2 regions of the Azonexus sp. MM2026_4 genome follow, and region 2 is predicted to be linked to the other one. Evidence: predicted binding sites of a transcription regulator. Region 2 holds the regulator's gene; the other holds the start of a gene.
The links. Region 2 encodes FNR, which switches genes on or off when oxygen is low (the NO sensors DNR and NnrR bind a similar motif). Its sites were predicted from a motif close to TTGANCTAGNTCAA; they were not measured.

Region 1: a site for FNR is predicted at 2,571-2,584, ahead of AC0KWY_RS20055 (NAD(P)H-dependent oxidoreductase subunit E). Genes of this name have one in related genera too.

The regions. Positions count from the first base shown of each region.
Region 1 is NZ_CM148380.1:4,227,232-4,231,414, forward strand. It holds gene AC0KWY_RS20030 (bifunctional enoyl-CoA hydratase/phosphate acetyltransferase) at 1-262, opposite strand, end outside; gene AC0KWY_RS20035 (hypothetical protein) at 285-767, opposite strand; gene AC0KWY_RS20040 (hypothetical protein) at 799-1,377, opposite strand; gene fabI (enoyl-ACP reductase FabI) at 1,451-2,239, opposite strand; gene AC0KWY_RS20050 (hypothetical protein) at 2,236-2,502, opposite strand; gene AC0KWY_RS20055 (NAD(P)H-dependent oxidoreductase subunit E) at 2,643-4,183, shown strand, end outside.
Region 2 is NZ_CM148380.1:1,583,255-1,587,437, forward strand. It holds gene hemN (oxygen-independent coproporphyrinogen III oxidase) at 4-1,407, opposite strand; gene fnr (fumarate/nitrate reduction transcriptional regulator Fnr) at 1,493-2,236, shown strand; gene AC0KWY_RS07305 (LysR family transcriptional regulator) at 2,240-3,187, opposite strand; gene rnk (nucleoside diphosphate kinase regulator) at 3,326-3,700, shown strand; gene gdhA (NADP-specific glutamate dehydrogenase) at 3,728-4,183, shown strand, end outside.

The DNA.
Region 1 (4,183 bases), 2.0 Mb from region 2:
CGACCAGAATGGTGCCCGGGCCGGGAAACTGGGTGGCCAGCACGGTCGAGATCAGCGAGCCGCTCCACATGCCGTGGGCGATCGCCTCGCGGAACATGCCGCTTTCCGAATACTTGGGATCGATCGTCGCCGGGTTGAAGTCGCCGGTCAGGATGGCGAACAGCTTGACGTCTTCCGGCATCAGCGTGCGGGTCAGGCTGGCGCTGTCGCCAACGGCAATCTCGTCGTAGGTCTTGTTGCTCAGGTAGCGGGTCTCGGACATGCGGCGGCTCCGGCGGAGAGGTTCAGGCGCGCGCGCTGGTTCGCCGTTCGCGGGCGGCCAGCGGCGACGGAATGTCGATTTCCATTCCCGGGTGCAGCGCCTGCAGGCTGTCGACCACCCAGAGATTGGCTTCGTAGGTGAATTCACGGGCTTCCAGCGGGGCGCCGGTGGCGGCCTCGACGAACAGCGCGACGGCGGCCGAGCGGCTGACGCCGTACTCGCAATGCACCATCAGCGACATTGCGAACGAAGCACCGTGGATTTCCTGGACGAACTCGTCGACGCGGCGCGCCATCGTCCGGTCGAAGAGGCCGGGCAGCGGCGGCATGAACTCGTCGGCCGGCACGGCATCGAAGAAGGAAAGTCTGAGCACGTGGCGGAACAGCGGGTCGAGCCTGGCCTGCGGCGTGGTCGGGTCGGTGATCGAGATCACCGCCATGTACGGGTTGCCGGCAAGCGATTCGGCAAGCTTGCGCGAGGTGAAGAAAACGCGGTTGATGGTCATCGTTGGCCCGATCCGGGAGAGAGTCGATGGGTCATTCCATGAAGACAGGGTCGGAGAAGACCAGGGTGCCGTCCTTGCGCATCATCAGGTTGTCCGCCTTGATCAGGTCGGGCAGGGCGCCGTATTCGCCGGAAAAGGTTTCCAGCGCCTGCAGCGACTCGCGCACCGTATCGCCCCAGCCCATCGGCGTCGCCGTCAGGTGGTGCAGCGCGATACGGCCCATGTCCTGGGCCAGGTTGCGCCACATCACGCAGGCATCGAAATAGGCGGTCGAGATCTTGGTCGCCACCTCGGCCGTCTCGCCGCTGCCGGGCAGCGGGTAGAGCCTTTCCACCTCGACGATGTGGAAGGGGAAACCACGGCTGGAACGCCCGGCGGTGCCGTGGTCGGCGAAGACGATCGGGAAGTGGCGGCCGGTCGGCCGGTCGGGTGCCGTGTAATAGGCGTAGTCGGTCGGCGAGGAGAGGATCTTGAAAACTCGTTCCTGGCCGTCGACGGTATCGCCTTCGACGACGATGGTGCTCTCGCCGCGGCCGATTTCCTTCCTGCCCTTGAGCAAGGGATGGTCGGGAACGGGGTCGGGAATGATCGGGGCTGTTGGTTCGCTCATGTCGTATCCGCCGTTTGGGGCAGCCGCCAGCATAGCGCAGGACGACGTCGGCCGTCCCGCGCTGCTGCTGGTATCAGGCGACGATGTGGGCGCCGGCGTCAACGTAGACGGTCTGCCCGGTCATGCCGGACGAGCCCGGGGTGCACAGGAAGGCGGTCAGGGCGCCGACTTCCTCGATGGTCACGGTGCGACCGAGCGGCGCCTTCTGGGCGTCGGATTCGAGCAGATTGTTGAAGTTGGCGATGCCGGACGCGGCGCGCGTCATGATCGGGCCGGGCGATACCGCGAAGACGCGGATGCCCTTGGGACCGAGGTCGTAGGCCATGTAACGGACGGCCGATTCGAGCGCCGCCTTGATGATGCCCATGACGCCGTAGTTGCGCACGACGCGTTCGGCGCCGAGGTAGGACATGGTGATCAGCGAACCACCGTGCGCCATCAGCGGCTCCAGCGCCTTGGCCATGCGCAGGAAGCTGTGGCAGGAAACATTCATCGCCGAATCGAAGCCGGCTTCGGAAGCGTCGATGACGCGGCCGTGCAGGTCGTCGGCGTTGCAGAAGGCCATCGAGTGGATGGCGAAGTCGATTTCGCCGAAGGTTTCGCCGCACTGGGCGATGACGCCTTCGAGACAGCCCGGTTCGGCAACGTCGAGCTTGAGGAAGAGCTTGGCGCCGAGCGCTTCGGCCAGCGGCTGGGTGTACTTGGCGGTCTTCTCGTTCTGGTAGGTGATGGCGATTTCGCCACCCAGGTCGACGATGGCGCGGGCGACCGCGAAAGCGATCGACTTGTCGTTGGCGATGCCGGTGACGATGCCCTTCTTGCCGGCCAGCGGCAGGGCGGTGGTGGAATTGCTGGAACTCATGCGGTTTCCTCGCGGAAGGTTGTCGTTGAATCGGCGGTGCGCTTGCTGCGCTGCACCATGCGGCGCAGATTAGCACGTTTTTGTGCCGGCAATTGTGACGTGCGCTCGCTACTTTGTTGCGTCAGGTGGATTACGGTTTCGTCATGCGGCACGGTGTTGCGCAGCGCGTCTTCGAAAGTCTTCCGGAATGCTTGCGCGCGCCCGTCGGCAGGGGATGTTGCGCTGCGATAAAAAATACTTTTGTCATTATTTGTTCGTGTCAAAAAGTCGTGCCGTATCAGTGTTTTACGAATTAGGCGTGATGATTTTCCGGTGTTTTCCTCGCTATTTTTTGATCCAGCGCAAATTCGCCGCGAGACAAAGCACTAGAGTGTCGTGGTCTGTTTTCCAGGGGATGCGTACCGTGTCTGTCTCAGCCGAGATTTCCAGCCTGATCGAGCCGATCCTGCAGCGCCATGCGCGGCGACCGGACCGCCTCGTCCAGATTCTGCGTGAGGTCCAGGAAGCGCTGGACTTCATTTCCGACGAAACCGCGGCCCATCTGGCCGAAGCCCTGAAGATATCGTATGCCCAGGTGCAGAGCACCCGGGACTTCTACGCCTTCTTCTACCGCGAGAACCGGGGCCGTTACCGGGTCCTGTTCTCGGACAACATCACCGACCGCATGGCCGGCAACCAGGCGCTGTTCGAGCACATGCAGAAGCGTCTCAAGCTCGAACCGGGCAAGGTCTCGGACGATGGGCTGGTCAGCATCGACTACTGTTCCTGCACCGGCATGTGCGACCAGGGGCCGGCGATCCTGGTCAACAACCGGGCGATCACCCGGATGACGCTGCGCCGGGTCGACGAGATCTGCGACCTGATCCGCGGCCAGGTGCCGCTCGAGAAGTGGCCGGCCGAGTTCTTCCGTGTCGACGACAACATCCGCCGCGCCGACCTCCTGCTCGGCACGCCGCTGGAGGCCGGCAAGGCCGTCCGTGCCGCGCTGGCCCGCGGTCGCGACGGCATGCTGGCCGAAATGAAGCTGTCCAACCTGCGCGGCCGTGGCGGCGCCGGCTTCACCACCGCCGTCAAGTGGGAGGCCTGCCGCAACGCCCCGGCCACCCCGCGCTACATCGTCTGCAACGCCGACGAGGGCGAACCGGGCACCTTCAAGGATCGCGTCCTGCTGCAGTCCTACGCCGGGCGCGTCTTCGAGGGCATGGTCATCGCCGCCTGGGTGGTCGGCGCCAGCCAGGGTTTCCTCTACCTGCGCGGTGAATACCTGTACCTGCTGCCGCAGCTTGAAAGCTACCTCGCCGGCATGCGTGCCGCCGGCCTGCTCGGCCGCGACATCGGCGGCGTCGCCGGTTTCGATTTCGACATCGAGATCCATCTCGGCGCCGGTGCCTACATCTGCGGCGAAGAAACGGCGCTGATCGAATCGCTCGAAGGCAAGGCCGGCCGCCCGCGCGTCCGTCCGCCTTTCCCGGTGACGTCCGGCTACATGGGCAAGCCGACCGTGGTCAACAACGTCGAGACCCTGTGCAAGGTCACCGAGATCGCCATCAACGGCGGCGTCTGGTACGAGGCGATCGGCACCAAGCAGTTGACCGGCACCAAGATCCTGTCGGTGGCCGGCGATTGCGAGCGGCCCGGGCTCTACGAATACGCCTTCGGCGTGCGCATCGCCCAGGTGCTGGAAGACTGTGGCGCCCAGGACGCGATTGCCGTCCAGGTCAGCGGCGCCTCCGGCGTCTGCCTGTCGGAACGCGAGTTCGGCCGGCGCATCGCCTTCGAGGACGTGCCGACCGCCGGTTCCTTCATGATCTTCGGCAAGCAGCGCGACCTGTTCGAGGTGGCGCGCAACTTCGCCCATTTCTTCGCTCATGAATCCTGCGGTTTCTGCACGCCGTGCCGGGTCGGCACGGTGCTGATGAAGGACATCATGGACAAGATCGCCGA
Region 2 (4,183 bases):
CGCTCAGATCACCTTGGAGTAACGCGTCCGCTGACGGTCGGCGCGCAGGTAGCGGTCGAAGGCCATGGCGATGACGCGGACCAGCATGCGCCCCGGCGGCAGCACGGTGATCCACTCGCGTTCGATCTTCAGCAGACCGCCGCGCTCCATCTCGCGCAGATCCTCGATCTCGGCCGCGAAATACTTGTGGAAGTCGATCAGGTGCGAACTCTCGATGCTCTCGATCGACAGCTCGAAATGGCACATCAGCGCCTGGATGATCGAACGCCGCAGGATATCGTCGGCGGTCAGCTCGATGCCGCGCACCACCGGCAGCATCGGCGCGTCGAGCCGGTCGTAGTACTCGTCGAGCGTCTTGACGTTCTGGTAGTAAGTGGGACCGACCTTGCTGATCGACGAGATGCCGAAGGACAGCATGTCGCAGTCGGCGTAGGTCGAATAGCCCTGGAAGTTGCGATGCAGGCGCCCCTGGCGCTGCGCCACCGCCAGTTCGTCGTCGGGCTTGGCGAAGTGGTCCATGCCGATGAAGACGTAACCGGCGTCGGTCAGCTTCTTGATCGCCAGGGCCAGGATCTGCAGCTTGGTGTCGGCGTTCGGCAGGTCGGCGTCGGCGATCCGCCGTTGCGGCTTGAACAGCCCGGGCAGGTGCGCGTAGTTGTAGATCGACAGGCGGTCCGGGTCCATCGCCAGGACGCGCTCCAGCGTCCGGTTGAAACCCATCACGCTCTGGAAAGGCAGACCGTAGATGAGGTCGATCGACACCGACTTGAAACCGTTGGCACGCGCCGCGGCGATCACGTTCGCCGTTTCTTCCTCGGTCTGCACGCGGTTGACCGCGACCTGCACGCGCTCGTCGAAATCCTGGACGCCGACGCTCATCCGGTTGAAACCGAGTTCGCCGAGCAGCGCCACGGTTGCCGTATCGACCTTGCGCGGGTCGACCTCGATCGAATACTCGCCGCCGTCGAGCAGCTTGAAGTGCCGGCGCGTCTCCGCCATCAGTTGGCGCATCTCGTCGTGCGACAGGAAAGTCGGCGTACCACCGCCCCAGTGCAGCTGGATGACCTCGTGCTCGCCCCCGCTACCCTCAAGTGCGGCGCTCTGCAGCGCCAGCTCCTTGCCCAGGTACTTCAGGTACTTGGCGCTGCGCCCGTGATCCTTGGTGATGATCTTGTTGCAGGCACAGTAATAACAGATGGTGTTGCAGAAGGGGATGTGGAAGTATAATGAGAGCGGTCGGCTGATCCCGCCGATGTTGCGCTTGCTGAGCCAGAGAGCGGCAGCCTCGGCGTCGAAAGCCTCGACGAAGCGGTCGGCAGTGGGATACGACGTGTAGCGTGGGCCGTTTACGTCGAAACGGCGAATGATCTGTGGGTCAAAGACGAGGTTTTCAGTTGCGAAATTCATTGAACATGGCGCCAAGTTTTGGCCCGATTATGTGGGGATGGATCGCATTTCCGGTTGACATGGATCAAGCCGACGCAGGTTGCCAATGCCCAGCCCGATCCCGCTGAATCAGGAGATGACGCTGACCGTCATCAAGACAGCGTGCTCCAACTGCAACCTGCGCGAACTCTGTCTGCCTTTCGGCCTAAGCCTTGAGGAACTGGAGCGGCTCGACGACCTGATTTCGACCCGGCGCCGGATCAAGCGCGGCGATCACCTGTACCGCGCCGGCGAAGCCTTCGACTCGATCTACGCGATCCGCAGCGGTTTCTTCAAGACCGACGTGCTGCTTGAGGATGGCCGCGACCAGGTCACCGGCTTCCAGATGGCCGGCGAACTGCTCGGCCTGGACGGCATCAGCACCGAACACCACACCTGCAACGCCATCGCGCTGGAAGACAGCGAGATCTGCGCGATCCCGTTCAACCGCCTGGAAAGCCTGTCGCGCGAGATCCACAACCTGCAGCATCACTTCCACAAGGTGATGAGCCGCGAGATCGTCCGCGACCACGGCGTCATGATGCTGCTCGGCACGATGCGCGCCGAAGAGCGGCTGGCCGCCTTCCTGCTCAACCTGTCGCAGCGCTTCACGGCGCGCGGCTTCTCGCACGCCGAGTTCTACCTGCGCATGACGCGCGAGGAAATCGGCAGCTACCTCGGCCTCAAGCTGGAAACCGTGTCGCGCGCCTTCTCGAAGTTCCAGGAAGAAGGCTACATCGCGGTCCAGCAGAAGCACATCCGCATCCTCAACGTCAGCGGCCTGAAGGCGCTGATGACCCACCGCTGCTGAGCCTCAACGGCTCAGCCCGAGCCAGCGGCGCGCGCTGCCCGGCGATGCCGGGCGATCCCATTCCGGCTCGTCGCCGAAGCGCTGCTGCAGGAAGTCGATGAAGGCCCGCACCTTCAGCGGCAGGTGCCGGTTCGGCAGATGCACCGCGTAGATGAAACGCTCGACCGGCACGTAACCGGGCAGCACCTCGACCAGGCGCCCGGCCTGCAACTCGCTGCCGACGATGAAGGTCGGCAGCAGCGCCAGCCCCAGCCCGCCCAGCACCGCCTGCGATAGCGCCTCGTCGTCGTTGATGCGCAGGCTGCCCGCCACCGGCACCGAGATGTCGCCGCCGGGGCCGCGCAGGTGCCAGAAGCCCTGCGTCGTTAAGTAGGTGTAGTCGAGGCAGTTGTGCCTGGCCAGGTCCTCCGGCTTTTCCGGCACGCCCCAGCGCGCCAGGTAGGCCGGACTGCCGCAGATCTTGCGACGGATCGGCGCCAGCCGGCGGGCGACCAGGTTGTCGCCGGGCACCGGCGCGATGCGCAGCGCCAGGTCGTAGCCCTCGTCCACCAGATTGACCAGGCGGTCGCTGATCGTCATGTCCACCGACAGTTCCGGGTACTGCAGCATGAAATCGGCCAGCGCCGGCGCCACGTGCAGCGTGCTGAAGGCGACCGGCGCACTGAAGCGCAGCTTGCCGCGCGGCTCGCGGTGCAGGCTGCCGATGGTGTTTTCGGCCTGCGCCATTTCGTCGACGATGCGGTCGCAATGCTCGAAGTAGGCCTCGCCGACCTCGGTCAGGCTGAGCCGGCGCGTACTGCGCTGCAGCAGGCGAACGCCGAGCGCCGCCTCGAGCCGCGCCACCGACTTGCTGACGCGCGACTTGGAAATTCCCAGGCGCAATGCCGCCCCGGAAAAACTGCGCGCCTTGACCACCTGGGCGAACAGCAGCATGTCGTTGATGTCGTGCACGCGCACTCCAATTGTTATTAAAAAGGAAACAGTCTTGTGCAAAGTCGCCGGCTTATCAAGCCTTGGACTTCCTTCTACCATCCGCAATCCCACGACACAAAAAACCGATCAACAAAAATCACCAGAAAATTCAGATAAATGCAGCAGAACAACCTGATCATCAGGGAGAGCGATTTCGTTCGCCTGATGGCAATCCAGCCGCCCGACGATCTGCGCGACGAGCTTGAGCGCGCCATTGTTATCCCCGACGAATCAATACCAGCCGACATCGTCACGATGGGGTCGCGCGTCCGCTATACCGAACAGGAAACCGGCAACAGCCGCCAGGTCGAGATCGTCTATCCCGACGAGGCCGACCCGGCGGCCAGCAAGGTCTCCGTTTTCGCCCCGGTCGGCGCCGCGCTGATCGGCCTCGGCGTCGGCCATGAAATCGACTGGGACTTTCCCGGCGGCAACAGCCGCCGGCTGACCGTGGTCGAAGTCATCCAGCCGGCCTCGACCGCAGCACACTGATCAACAAGAACAAAGGGAGCCCGCCGCGTGCGCTACAAGTCATTCGCAGAATTCAACCAGGATGTTGCCGCACGAAACCCCGGGCAACCGGAGTTCCACCAGGCCGTCGCCGAGGTCATCGAAAGCCTCTGGCCGTTCATCCAGGACCATCCCCGCTACGCCGAGCACGGCCTGCTCGACCGCCTGGTCGAGCCGGAGCGGGTACTCACCTTCCGCGTCTCCTGGGTGGACGATCACGGCGAGGTGCGCGTCAATCGCGGCTACCGCATCCAGCACTCGTCGGCGATCGGCCCCTACAAGGGCGGCATCCGCTTCCACCCCTCGGTCAACCTGTCGATCCTCAAGTTCCTCGCCTTCGAGCAGACTTTCAAGAACGCGCTGACCACGCTGCCGATGGGCGGCGGCAAGGGGGGTTCCGATTTCGATCCGAAAGGCCGCAGCCCGGGTGAGGTGATGCGCTTCTGCCAGGCTTTCGTCAGCGAG